4 regions of the Rhizobium skierniewicense Ch11 genome follow, and region 1 is predicted to be linked to each of the others. Evidence: predicted binding sites of a transcription regulator. Region 1 holds the regulator's gene; each other region holds the start of a gene.
The links. The regulator LexA, encoded in region 1, represses DNA repair genes until DNA is damaged. The targets are predictions, from matches to a motif close to TGTTCNNNNTGTGTTCNG.
Positions count from the first base shown of each region.

Region 2: the regulator LexA is predicted to act here: its motif matches at 1,496-1,513, upstream of EKM04_RS21150 (ImuA family protein).
Region 3: the regulator LexA is predicted to act here: its motif matches at 1,369-1,386, upstream of dnaE (DNA polymerase III subunit alpha).
Region 4: the regulator LexA is predicted to act here: its motif matches at 2,001-2,018, upstream of EKM04_RS10210 (energy-coupling factor ABC transporter ATP-binding protein).

Region 1 covers NZ_RXPG01000011.1:102,876-105,995, reverse strand. Annotated here, with positions in the region: gene kdsA (3-deoxy-8-phosphooctulonate synthase) at 1-477, opposite strand, end outside; gene EKM04_RS11240 (VOC family protein) at 477-1,349, opposite strand; gene lexA (transcriptional repressor LexA) at 1,554-2,267, shown strand; gene EKM04_RS11230 (glutathione S-transferase family protein) at 2,663-3,120, shown strand, end outside.
Region 2 covers NZ_RXPG01000030.1:265,425-268,544, forward strand. Annotated here, with positions in the region: gene EKM04_RS21140 (polysaccharide biosynthesis/export family protein) at 1-133, shown strand, start outside; gene EKM04_RS21145 (O-antigen ligase family protein) at 141-1,415, shown strand; gene EKM04_RS21150 (ImuA family protein) at 1,556-2,317, shown strand; gene EKM04_RS21155 (Y-family DNA polymerase) at 2,232-3,120, shown strand, end outside.
Region 3 covers NZ_RXPG01000008.1:31,911-35,030, reverse strand. Annotated here, with positions in the region: gene dnaE (DNA polymerase III subunit alpha) at 1-1,148, opposite strand, end outside; gene EKM04_RS08140 (ABC transporter ATP-binding protein) at 1,571-2,254, opposite strand; gene EKM04_RS08135 (lipoprotein-releasing ABC transporter permease subunit) at 2,270-3,120, opposite strand, start outside.
Region 4 covers NZ_RXPG01000009.1:365,230-368,349, forward strand. Annotated here, with positions in the region: gene EKM04_RS10195 (histone deacetylase family protein) at 1-40, opposite strand, end outside; gene EKM04_RS10200 (biotin transporter BioY) at 72-635, opposite strand; gene EKM04_RS10205 (energy-coupling factor transporter transmembrane component T family protein) at 632-1,264, opposite strand; gene EKM04_RS10210 (energy-coupling factor ABC transporter ATP-binding protein) at 1,261-1,941, opposite strand; gene EKM04_RS10215 (winged helix-turn-helix domain-containing protein) at 2,054-3,120, shown strand, end outside.

The DNA of each region.
Region 1 (3,120 bases):
CAGAACGTTCTTCATATCCCAGGGCGCTAGAAACTGGCCCTTCTTGACGTTGATCACACGGCCCGTCTTGGCGGCAGCAACAAGAAGGTCTGTTTGTCGGCTCAGGAAAGCAGGGATTTGCAGAATGTCGATGACAGGCGCGACAATGGCGCACTGCTCCTCCGTGTGAATGTCTGACAGAACCGGAAATCCGAACTGCTCTTTCAGCTCCGCAAAGACCTCCAGCGCCTTATCGATGCCAATGCCACGCTGTCCCGACAGAGATGTGCGGTTGGCCTTGTCGTAGGAAGACTTGTAGACCAGCCCGATCCCAAGCCTGCCGCAAAGTTCGGCGAGGTTTTCCGCAATCATGAAGGCATGATCACGGCTTTCCATCTGGCACGGCCCGGCGATGAGCGAGAAACGCTTCGTGTTGGAAAAGGTTACCTGCCCGGCTCCTTCGCCGACGACAACATCAAGATTGTTGCGAACGCTCATCATAACTCCTCGAAAGCAAATATTGCGCCTTGGCCGGAGGCTGGCTGAACCAGCACCCGAGCGCCCTTACGCGTGTATGCAACGCCATTAGCAGCAAGCACGGCTGCTGTCACGGCGAGATCGGACACGGAAAAGACAATTGCTTCACCGTTCAACCCCGGACCGATACGTTGCTGGGATACGTCAAGGAGATGCCGGGCTGCTGCCTGTGTAACGAGCCGAAGGCCAACGTTCGATGCCTGGAAATAAAGTTCTTCCTCATCTCCGCCAACGGCCTTCGCTTCGAAAACCAACTCTATCAGGCGCTCAAAGTTGCTGGGTCTGTCTGCACTCAGCACGACCTCACGAATACCGATGACGCCGTTTTTGTGGCCCTCAAGATCGGAGCGATCAGCCGGAAGTGCTGCGATGCGCTGGCACGAAAAAAAGAAGACATCACTCACGTTGTCGCCTGCGAAGGCCAGTCGAAAGCTCGCCTGCGAGGTGTTGCCATCCGGCAATGTCACGGGACGACTGAATGAGAATGGATCCCCGCCGGATAAACCTGCCGCAACAAACTGCTCATGATCCGAATCGGCATTGTCGCTCTTGGCAACAAGGGCAGATATTCCGTTCGGGCCACGCTTATCGCGAAAGCGTTTATCCCTTGAGACGAAGGCGATCCCGCTCACGGCATTCATCGAATACGTATCGGCATCGCTGATTGCCAATGGCTCCAGATAGGTTCCATCCTTCAAAAAGACGCAGGCGTTCTCTGTGCCGAACGGATGTTTGGCACGCGCAGAGACGGTAAAACCGAGCGCTGAAAGGCGTTCACGTGCCTCCTTCAGGCTCGAAACCGGCAGGACAAGGTGATCGATGTCGCGAGCCATTTGAAAATCCACATCCGTTTATCGGCGACAAACAACGCCGTGTTCCTATAACATTTCCTACAGGACGATGATGTCACGCGCAAAGACACACAATAATAGGAACTTTACAAAATTTTAGGGGATTGCAGAACACATATGGAACATATAGTGTCTGTTCTGTATTTGTTTCGCGAATCTTCGCCTCGAAATCCAAGGGTATTGTCCATGCTCACGCGCAAACAGCAGGAATTGCTTCTCTTCATTCATGAACGGATGAAGGAATCGGGCGTGCCCCCCTCCTTCGATGAAATGAAGGACGCACTCGACCTCGCCTCGAAATCCGGCATTCACAGGCTGATAACAGCCTTGGAAGAACGCGGATTCATTCGCCGACTACCCAATCGTGCCCGGGCGCTCGAAGTCATCAAGCTTCCTGAGTCCTACACTCCCCCAGCAAAGCCGCCACGCGGGTTTTCACCAAGCGTGATTGAAGGCAGCCTCGGCAAATCGAAGACAGTCGAGCCGCCAGCACCGGCAAACGACGCCCTGTCCAACGCCGTCAGTGTTCCTGTCATGGGACGCATCGCAGCAGGCGTTCCCATCTCCGCCATTCAAAACAATACGCATGACGTTGTCGTGCCCATGGATATGCTGGGTTCAGGCGAGCATTATGCGCTTGAGGTCAAAGGCGATTCGATGATCGAGGCGGGAATTTTTGACGGCGATACTGTCATTATTCGCGACGGAAGCACAGCAAGCCCCGGCGATATCGTTGTTGCGCTCGTGGATGATGAGGAGGCGACATTGAAGCGTTTCCGCCGCAAGGGCGCATCCATTGCATTGGAAGCTGCAAACCCGGCGTACGAGACACGAATTTTTGGACCGGATCGTGTAAAAATCCAAGGCAAGCTGGTCGGTCTCATTCGTCGGTACCATTGAGCACATCGCATGGTTTGGGTCGCGAAATTCTCTGGCGTTTTCTCGCCACAGCGCGGCTTCCGCTGCGCTGATTTCGTCTCAAATTGCTGCTGATTGCTGGAGCCTTGATTTTGATGGTCGCGGGAGTGCGATTTGCGCCGCGTTATCCCGTCACGTTACCGCCGGTATGTTGGCGATGACCTTGATGTCATGAGCCGCATGACGATTGCGCTTCCAGATGTTTTTCAGTGATGTGTTCATGATGGCCTTTGACCCGGAAGTCGTGTCGAAGCACCCCTTTTTTCAGTCTCGCATGGATTACCAAGCATCAAATAAATTGAAGTCTTCCATCTCGTAGGCCCTCTGTATCCATCACATGACCTGCGGTAACACGGTTCTTCAACAGGGGGCTTCGGATGTATCAGCTTTACATAACCAATAAGAACTACTCTTCCTGGTCCTTGCGGCCCTGGGTCCTGATGGAAGAACTTGCTATACCGTTTGAGGAAAAGCTGGTGCCGTTTGGGGAGACTGTTCACGACTTCCAGTCGTTCTCGCCAACAGGCAAGGTCCCATGCCTCGTTGATGGTGATCTTACGATTTGGGAATCCGTTTCGATCATTGAATATTTGGGCGAACGACACCCAGGTGTTTGGGCCGATGACGCGAAAGCACGCGCTTGGTCCAGGTCAGCGGTTGCGGAAATGCATGCGGGCTTCTCGACGCTGCGCAACCAGCACCCCATGTGCGTCGGTCTACGGATCAAACCAAGCCAGATCACCGGGAGCCTCCAGCATGACATCTCCCGCATCGATGCTCTATGGCAGCAGGGCCTTTCTGAGTTCGGAGGTCCATTTCTTGCTGGACAGACCCT
Region 2 (3,120 bases), on a different contig from region 1:
CAAGTCTGCGACGATCACTTATGTCATCGTTCGCGAAGAAAACGGTAAGCCCAAGGAAATCAAGGCTGACGAAACCACGACCATTCAGCCTGGCGATGTGATAAAGGTGTCATCAGACGTTCTGATGCAGTGAGGTCATCATGCGGATTGCCAAATCGGCCCTGATCGACCCGGACAAGAATAGTGTTTATGGAATGGCAGCGGTTGCGCTGTCATTCTTCATCTTTGCCTATTCCTCCAAGTTCGGCATGGTGTCAGTCCTTGCCTATTACGCCCTGTGGCTTCCACTCGTTCTGGTGGATTACCGCCGCGTTCTGGGCAACTATACGCGCTACCTGTGGATTTTCGGTTTCGGTATTCTGACGGTTCTGTCCAGTTTCTGGTCGGAGGCCATGTCCACGACCATGCGCGCCTCCATTCAATATATGACGCATATCGTTTGCGCGCTGATTGCCATGCGTGTCATATCGATCACGACGCTGACGCGTGGTGCGATGATCGGTATTATCGTCGTTCTCTTGTATTCCATGCTGTTCGGCATTTATCTTTTCGATGCTCTGGATGGCACGTTCAGCTTTGTCGGGGCCTTCTCTTCAAAAAACCAACTTGGTTTCTATGCATCTCTTGGCGTTATCTTTGCTGCTGGTTCTGTGCTGGTTCTGCGCCAACGGGATATCCTATGGCTTGGCATCGCCGGCATAACCGGGCTTGTGTCCGCCTACTGCCTCTTGGCCTCGCAGTCAGCCACGTCCGTCATCACCACGGCCGCCGTTGTGGCACTCATCATTGGCTTTCTGCCCATGGGAATGCTCAATCCGGGTAATCGCAAGATGATCTTTCTGGCGCTCGTCGGTGCCGGTGGCCTGCTGGTTGTCGCGTCACTACAATTTGGTCTGCTCGATGCTATCCTCGGCATTTTCGGTAAGGATTCGACGCTCACAGGGCGCACTTATTTATGGCAACAGGGCATCGAAGCCGCAAAGGCGACCCCCATTTTCGGCGTCGGCTATCAGGGTTTCTGGGTCGTTGGTTTCTATGACGCGGAACGTCTTTGGGATGACTTCTTCATCACCTCGCGCAGCGGCTTTCACTTCCATAACACCTATATCGAGACGGTTGTCGAAAACGGCTTTGTTGGGTTGGCACTGCTCGTTATCGTGCTTTATGGCACGCTGTTTGCGCACTTGCGCTCCATACTGGTAAAAAGGAACGACCCGCAGGGCCTCATCCTGTTTGCCCTGTGTGCGCTTTTCGTCGTTCGATCCTTCGTGGAGATCGACATCATCTTTGCCTACCAGATCGGCTCGTTCCTGCTGTATTATGCGGCTGGAAAGCTGACATTGCCGCAACGGGTGGTGGCACCGAGTGACGGCGTTCTTTCCCGCGTTGCCATGCGCCCCATCGCCGGGCGCTAGGGGTTTCTAAAAGAGTGGTGATCTCCACTTCCTGCCTGTCCACACATCAGAAAAGAGTCTTCTTGACTCTTTTCTGAAATAGGAACAAAAAGTGAACAAGTAGTCCTTAAGCGTAAAATGCTCTTGAAAAGTCTCGTGTCATGCATAAACGCGCCGAACAGCTTGTTGTAGAAGAATTGCGGGAGAGGCTTGAGCGGATCACTCAGGGTCAAGCCCGCCACCACGAAACTCTGCCTTTCGGCATTCCTTCCATTGATGATCATCTGCCCGGTGGCGGACTGAAGCTGGGTTGCTTGCATGAGGTCAGCGGCGGCGGCAACGGTGCGATGGATGGTGCCGCGTCGGCCTTGTTTTCGGCAGGCGTTGCGGCGCGTGTGAAAGGAAAGATCCTATGGTGCGTAACCCGGTCCGATCTGTTCATGCCGGCCTTGACGCAGGCGGGCCTGTCGCAAAACCGTCTGATCATCGTGGAATGTCGCGATGAAAAGGGCGTGCTGGACTGTTTCGAAGAAGGTCTGCGCTGCAACGGTTTTGGCGCTGTGGTGGGGGAGGTGTCAAAACTGCCGATGACCATCTCACGTCGGCTGCAATTGGCGGCGGAAGGGTCTGGTGTCGTCGGTCTTGCCATCCGTCGCTGGCGTCATCCTTCCGGCGCTATCGAATTTGGACAGCCGACGGCTGCGGTCACGCGGTGGCGCGTTTCCGTGCGTCCTTCAACGTCTTTGCCCGTGCAGGGAGTGGGAAGGGCGCGCTGGTTTCTGGAGCTTTTGCGGTGTCGTGGTGGCGAATCTAGCAATTTTGAAGTGGAAGCCTGTGATGCAAAGGGTCGTCTCGCTCTACCTGCCGACATGGTCGACAGACCGATACCGCAGAGCACTTGGCAAACAGGCGCCACCGGTTGATCGCCCTGTGGTGATGATTGCCAGACAGGGAAGTCGCCGTGTCATCGCAGCGCAGGATGTGGCAGCATCCGCACTGGGCCTGCGGCTTGGCATGCCCGTCAGCAAGGCTCAAGCCATCATTCCCGGCCTCATTGTCGAGGAGTTGCAGACGGCGGACGATGCAAAAGCGCTGCGCGATCTCGCTTTTTGGTTCCTGCGCATCTATGCACCCATCGTTGCACCTGATCCACCCGCCGGTTTGGTGCTGGATACGACAGGCGCAGATCACTTGCATGGCAATGAGCTGTTAATGCTGAGCGGCATGATCAACCGGATGCACGGGCTCGGGTTTACTGCCCGCGCCGCGATTGCCGATAGCTGGGGGGCAGCACACGCGCTTGCCCGCTTTGGAAAAGAGCCTCTCACCATCGTACCGCGAAATGGTTTGGCTACAGCCCTTGGCCCTCTCCCCTTGGCCGCCCTTCGGCTTGAGCCACGCATCCTATCTGACCTGAAAGTGCTTGGGTTTCACAATATCGCAGACCTCATGGCTGCGGCCCGGGCGCCGCTGACGCTTCGTTTCGGCCCTGAAATCGGGCGCAGGCTGGACCAGGCCCATGGTCTGTTGTCGGAACCGATAGAGCCGATCCGTATCCCCGAACTGGTCGAGACCTTTCGCTTTTTCGCTGAACCTATTTCCGCGGCCGAGACCATTGCGCGTTACACCGAAAAGCTCGTACGCCAGCTTTGCGCCGGGCTGGAAAAGCGTGGCCTTGGCGCACGCCGTGTCGATCTGGTGCTGCACCGGGTCGATAGCGGCATTC
Region 3 (3,120 bases), on a different contig from region 1:
GGAATATCCTGGTTCTTGGCCCATTTGATGAAGTCGGCAACGATGAGAAAGTAGCCGGGAAACTTCATGCGCTCGATGACGCCCAGTTCGAAGTCCAGTCGGTCGCGGTACTCCTGCTCGGTGTAACCCGGCGCCATGCCAAGCGCGGCCAACCGCTGGTCCAGACCTTCAATGGCCTGACGTCGCAGTTCGGCACCTTCGGCGCGATCAGCCTCTTCGGGATCTTCGCTTGCACCGGTAAAACGCGGCAGGATCGGCCCACGTTTCTTGAGCACATAGGAACAGCGTTGCGCGATCTCGACGGTATTCTCCAGAGCTTCTGGAATATCGGCAAACAACGCCATCATCTCGTCTCGGCTCTTGAGATAATGATCAGGTGTCAGACGAAAGCGGCTGTCGTCGGAAACGATGGCGTTATGGGCGACGGCCATCAGTGCATCATGGGCATCATAATCGGAACGTGACGGAAAAAATGCTTCGTTGGTGGCGACCAGTGGCAGGTCGTGCTCATAGGCCAGCGCCATCATGCGGCGCTCATGCGTGCGATCAAAATTGCCCTGACGCTGCAACTCGATATAGAGACGGTCGCCAAACAGGCTTTTCAAAGCCAAGAGGCGTTTCGTCGCCTGGGAAACATGCCCCTCCCTCAAGGACATATCGATGGGCCCGCCGGACGCACCCGTCAGAACGATGAGACCGGAATTGTCGGCCTCCTCCAGCCACGCCCTGGTGATGCAAACGGAACCTGCCGTTTCGCCATCGAGATAGGCGCGGCTGATGAGGTCCACGAGACGCTCGTAGCCTCGCGCATCTGCGGCGAGGACGACGATGGAGGGAAGTTTTGCAAGATTGTTCTGCCCGCGCTTGTCATCGGAGGCATCCTGCATATCGATGGACATCTGGCAGCCGATGATCGGCTGCAAGCCCTCGTCACGCGCTTTTTCGGAAAACTCGAGCGCGATGAAAAGATTATTCGTGTCGGTAATGGCGATGGCAGGCTGGCTATCGGCCAAGGCCTTGGCCATGATCTTCTTCAAGGGCAACGCGCCCTCGAGCAGGGAATAGGCAGAGTGCACCCGAAGGTGAACGAAGCCGGGCGTCTTCAGGGTTTTTTCGGCCATGCTGCCGTTTGCTGAAATCTCGCCCATCTTATACAATCCCGCCATTCTGAGTCCGGGGGATTTTCGGATTTTCCAGAGGCAAAGTCCACTGCCTCAGTTCACCTTTACATGCCATTTCCGTTGGAAACGACGTTGGGACATCACATGGAAGTGAGGATCACCGAGAAGCTGGCAACGAACACGGCGATGGAAGCGAAGGCGGCGATGTCACGGATGATGTCGGTCATTTGTCTCTCCATACTCTTTATGTTCTAACTTTGTTCTCATTTCGTTTCACTGTCAACTGCTTATTTTCATGCTTTGTCTTGTCAACGCAGGGGGACTCGTGGTGGTTCCGCACCTGATTCGTTCCAAACCGTTGACTCCAAAACGAAAAACCCTGCGCAACAGAGTGTTGCGCAGGGTTGGCCAAATGGATGGGAACCTAAGCTGCCAGGTAGCGGCGGCGATCAGAACTCGACGATCTTGCCTTCGTTCAGTGTCACACGGCGGTCCATGCGACCTGCGAGCTCGTGGTTGTGGGTCGCGATCAGGGCGGCCAGACCCGACTGGCGCACCAGTGCTTCCAGTGCACCGAACACGTAAGACGCCGTTTCAGGATCGAGGTTACCGGTCGGCTCGTCTGCCAGAAGCAGAAGCGGCGCGTTGGCGACCGCGCGGGCGATGGCGACGCGTTGCTGCTCTCCGCCGGACAATTCGGAGGGGCGGTGGTCGCCGCGGTGGCCGATGCGCATGTAGTCGAGAAGCGCGCTGGCGCGTTCCTTGGCCTCGGAATGCGGCAGACCCGAAATGAGCTGCGGCATCATGATGTTCTCGAGCGCGGTGAATTCCGGCAGCAAATGGTGGAACTGGTAGACGAAGCCGATATCGCTGCGACGGATCAGGGTGCGCTGTTCGTCGGTGAGATCGCCGCAGGACCTTCCGTTGACGAAGACTTCGCCAGCATCCGGATGTTCCAAGAGCCCTGCCAGATGCAGCAGGGTGGACTTGCCGGTGCCGGACGGCGCGACAAGCGCGACAATCTCGCCACTTTTCAGCTCCAGATCGGCATTCTTCAAAATGGACAGGCTGTGTTCGCCCTGCCCGTAGGTCCGTTCCACGCCCTTGAGCCGCAACGCTGTTTTCTGTGCCATGGTGTGATGCGGTCCTTATTCGTAACGCAGGGCCTGGACAGGGTCGAGCTTGGAAGCCCGCCAGGCCGGAAAGATCGTTGCCAGGAATGACAGGCCCAGCGCCATGATGACGACCGTCATCGTCTCGCTCAGCTGCATTTCCGCCGGAAGCTGGCTGAGGAAATAGAGCTGCGGATCGAACAGCACGGTGCCTGAAATCCACGAGAAGAACTGGCGGATCGATTCCACATTGAGGCAGACGAGAACGCCAAGGCCAACGCCCGCAAATGTGCCGACGATGCCGATGGCCGCGCCCGTCATAAAGAAGATGCGCATGATGGAGCCAGCGCTGGCACCCATGGTGCGCAAAATGGCGATGTCGCTGCCCTTGTCCTTCACCAGCATGATGAGGCCGGAAATGATATTGAGGGCAGCCACCAGGACGATGAGCGTCAGGATCATGAACATGACATTGCGCTCAACCTGAAGGGCGGAAAAGAAGGTCTGGTTTCGCTGTCTCCAGTCGGTGATATAGATCTGCCGTCCCGCTGCAGTCTCCACCAATGGCCTGATGCCATCGACGTTATCGGGGTTCGAGACGAAGAGCTCTATGGACTGAACGATGCCTTCGGCATTGAAATAGAGCTGCGCCTCGGACAGTGGCATATAGATCATCGACGCGTCATATTCCGACATGCCGATCTCGAACACGCCCGAGATGGTATAGGATTTGACACGCGGATTGACGCCCATTGGGGTCACGTCACCCTCTGGTGATATCAGCGTAATCTGGTCGCCTGCCGTCACCCCGAGCGACGACGCAAGCCGGGAACCGACCAGCACGCCTTGCCCCGACATATAACCAACCAGATCGCCAGTCTTGATGT
Region 4 (3,120 bases), on a different contig from region 1:
GTTCCAGGAATATCGGGTGCTCGTAAAGCCGTGTGGCCATGGCGGTGACTCCTGAACGGTTGTGTAGGGAATTAAGCGCGCTGCGGCAGCAGGGGGTACCCGGCCATGACAGCACGACCAGCCAACGCAGCGAGGACCGCCTTGACGACATCACCCGGAATGAACGCCATGGAGCCGATGAACGCCTTGGTGAAGCCGATGCCTGCTGCAAAACCGAGATAGGTGATGCCGAAAGCGTAAAGCACGATCACGCCACCGGCGACACTGGCCAGAAAGAAGCCGACGCCCTGCGCGAGACCCGATTGATCGCGCTTCACCAAACGCTCCGAGAGATATCCGGTCGTGAAGGCTGCAGCGATCCAGCCGATCAGGAAGCCCGTCGTCGGCGTGTAGAAGATGGAAAGACCGCCACGACCGCCCGATAGCACCGGCAGGCCGATGGCGGCGATAAGAATGGTGAGCAGTACGGCAAATGCCCCCCGTTTCGCGCCCAGCACCACACCGGCCAGCATGACGCCGAGCGATTGCGCGGTGATGGGAACGGGAATGAAACCAAGCGGGATGGGCGGCAGCAGGCCAAGCGCAATGATGATGGCCGAAAACAGCGAAATCAGAACGAGGTCACGCGTCTTCATGGAACTCTCCCTTTTATGTCTTTTGAGGTTTGGCCTCTGAAACCGCGCGCGTCAATGGCATCCGCGATGGCATCGGCGTCCTTCAACGTCATAATGATGAGCGGGACCAGAATCGTATGCAGCCTGACCTTCATTCCGCGCGCGCGATGGGCATCGCGCAGCGTCTCGTATCGATTGATGACGTCCGGCACAAAACGCACGACGAGCCCAACGGCCAAGCCCACATCGGCGGCATTGGCAACGCCGATTTTTTCCAGTGGACGAAGCGCGAAGGTGATTTCATCCATGAACTGCGAGATGCTGACGCTCGCGGTTATAGCCGTTGCCAGCACCGTCAACGCCGTCAACCGCAGGAGGGCAATCGCTGCATCCAGCGCCGACATGAACAGGAAACTGAACAGCGCGATCACGGCAATCGTCAGCAAAACGGGCCGCAACCGTGCTACGGTTTCCTGAAACCCCAAATGCGCCTGCCATAGCACCACCGCCGCCATGAGAACCGCTGAGGAGAGGATGACTGGATCACGCGTCAGAAACAGGCCGATGCTGAAGAGCGCAAGGCCGAGTAGCTTGATGCGTGGCGAGATCCGGTAGAGCCAGCCGGTTCCTTCGACGTGGAGGCTTTTCATGTGAGCGCAAGCTTCCGGTAAAGCTGAATGGCGTCGGTGGGAGAGGTATCGGCGTGCAGTCTGTTTCGATGAAACACAAGCACGCGGTCGAAAGTCTCCAAGAGCGGCAGGTCGTGGGTAATGACGATCAGATCCTGTTCCAGCGCCACCATCGTCCGCTCAACCAGCGCGCGGTTCTTTAGGTCCAGTTGGTTCGTCGGCTCGTCCATGATGAGGATTTTCGGACGTGTGATGGTCAGCGCCGCCAAAGCGGAGAGCTGCAATTCCCCACCAGATAGTTCGTGTGCGCGACGCTGGCTTAGATGCGGGATATCAAAACGCTGCAAAATGGCATCCACCGCCTCATCGATGGTCGAGCTCTTCAGTCCCTTGTTTTTCAATCCAAAAGCGATGTCGTCACGAATAATCGGCAGGATGATCTGGTTTTGCGGGTTCTGGAAAATGAAGCCAACGTCCTTCAAGACCTCGGATGCGTCTTTGACCGTATCCAGCCCGTTGACGATGACACGGCCGCTGGTCGGCTTCGTCAGTCCGTTGATCATCCGCGCAAAGGTCGTCTTGCCGGACCCGTTGAGGCCGATCACGCCGATGCGTCGTTCGGTCAGCGCAAGCGTCAGCGGCTCTACTGCCGCTCTGCCCTCGAAGGCTACGCCTGCTTCGTCAAAACGAATATCCAACTGCTGGTCCCCGAAATATGTCCCGGTTTCTATAAACGGATGGGAGGGCAAACGAAACAAGGAACAAAAAAAGAACATTGATTTTTAAGGGATGTGACCATACGCTTTTGCCATGGTGATCAGGATTTCGAACGAAGCAGCAAGACGTATTTTTCTGGCGCGACAGGGGCTATCCGCATCGCCCAGCCGCGCCATGGGCAAGGACGACTTGCTGAAACTCATCACCGATCTCGGCTTTGTGCAACTCGACAGCATCGCCACCGTGGAGCGGGCGCATCACCAGATCATTTTTTCCCGCAATCAGACCTACAAGCGTCACCATCTGACAGAACTGCTGGAGAAAGACCGGGCGCTGTTCGAACACTGGACGCATGACGCCTCGATCCTGCCGGCGACCTTCTACCCCTATTGGAAACACCGCTTCCGCCGCCGTGAGCCGATCATTCAGGAACGCTGGCGTAACTGGCACGGGGAGGGGTTCGATTCGGCCTTCGAGGAAACCTATCGTCGCATCGCCGAAAACGGCCCCACCATGTCACGCGACATGAAAGCGCAGGGGCATCAATCCGGCGGCTGGTGGAACTGGCATCCATCGAAAACGGCACTGGAATATCTGTGGCACACCGGCAAGCTGGCCGTGGCTGGCCGCGTCAATTTCCAGAAGGTCTATGATCTCGCGGAACGGGTCATTCCACCTGTGCATCACGACCTTGAAGTGCCTCACCACGAATTCCTGGACTGGGCCTGCCGGGAAGCGCTGACGCGGCTCGGTTTTGCCACCTCGGGCGAGCTTGCCGCCTTTTTCGATATCGTCACGCCGCAGGAAGCGCGGGCATGGGTGACAGATCATCGCGACGAACTCTGCGAGGTCTCGCTCGCTTCCTGCGACGGGGAAAAGGCGCGCGTTTCCTATGCCTTCGAAGGGTTTGCCGGGGAGACGGACGCCAATATCGAGGCTCCCAACCGCATCCGTGTCCTCAGCCCGTTTGATCCGCTTCTGCGCAACCGCGCCCGCACGGAACGCTTGTTTGGCTTTTACTACCGTATCGAGGTTTTCGTGCCGGAGCCGAAACGGCAATACGGCTACTACGTCTTCCCGCTTCTGGAAGCGGATCGCCTCATCGGCCGCATCGACATGAAGGCGGAGCGTAAGGGCGGTAGGCTGGATGTGAAGCGCCT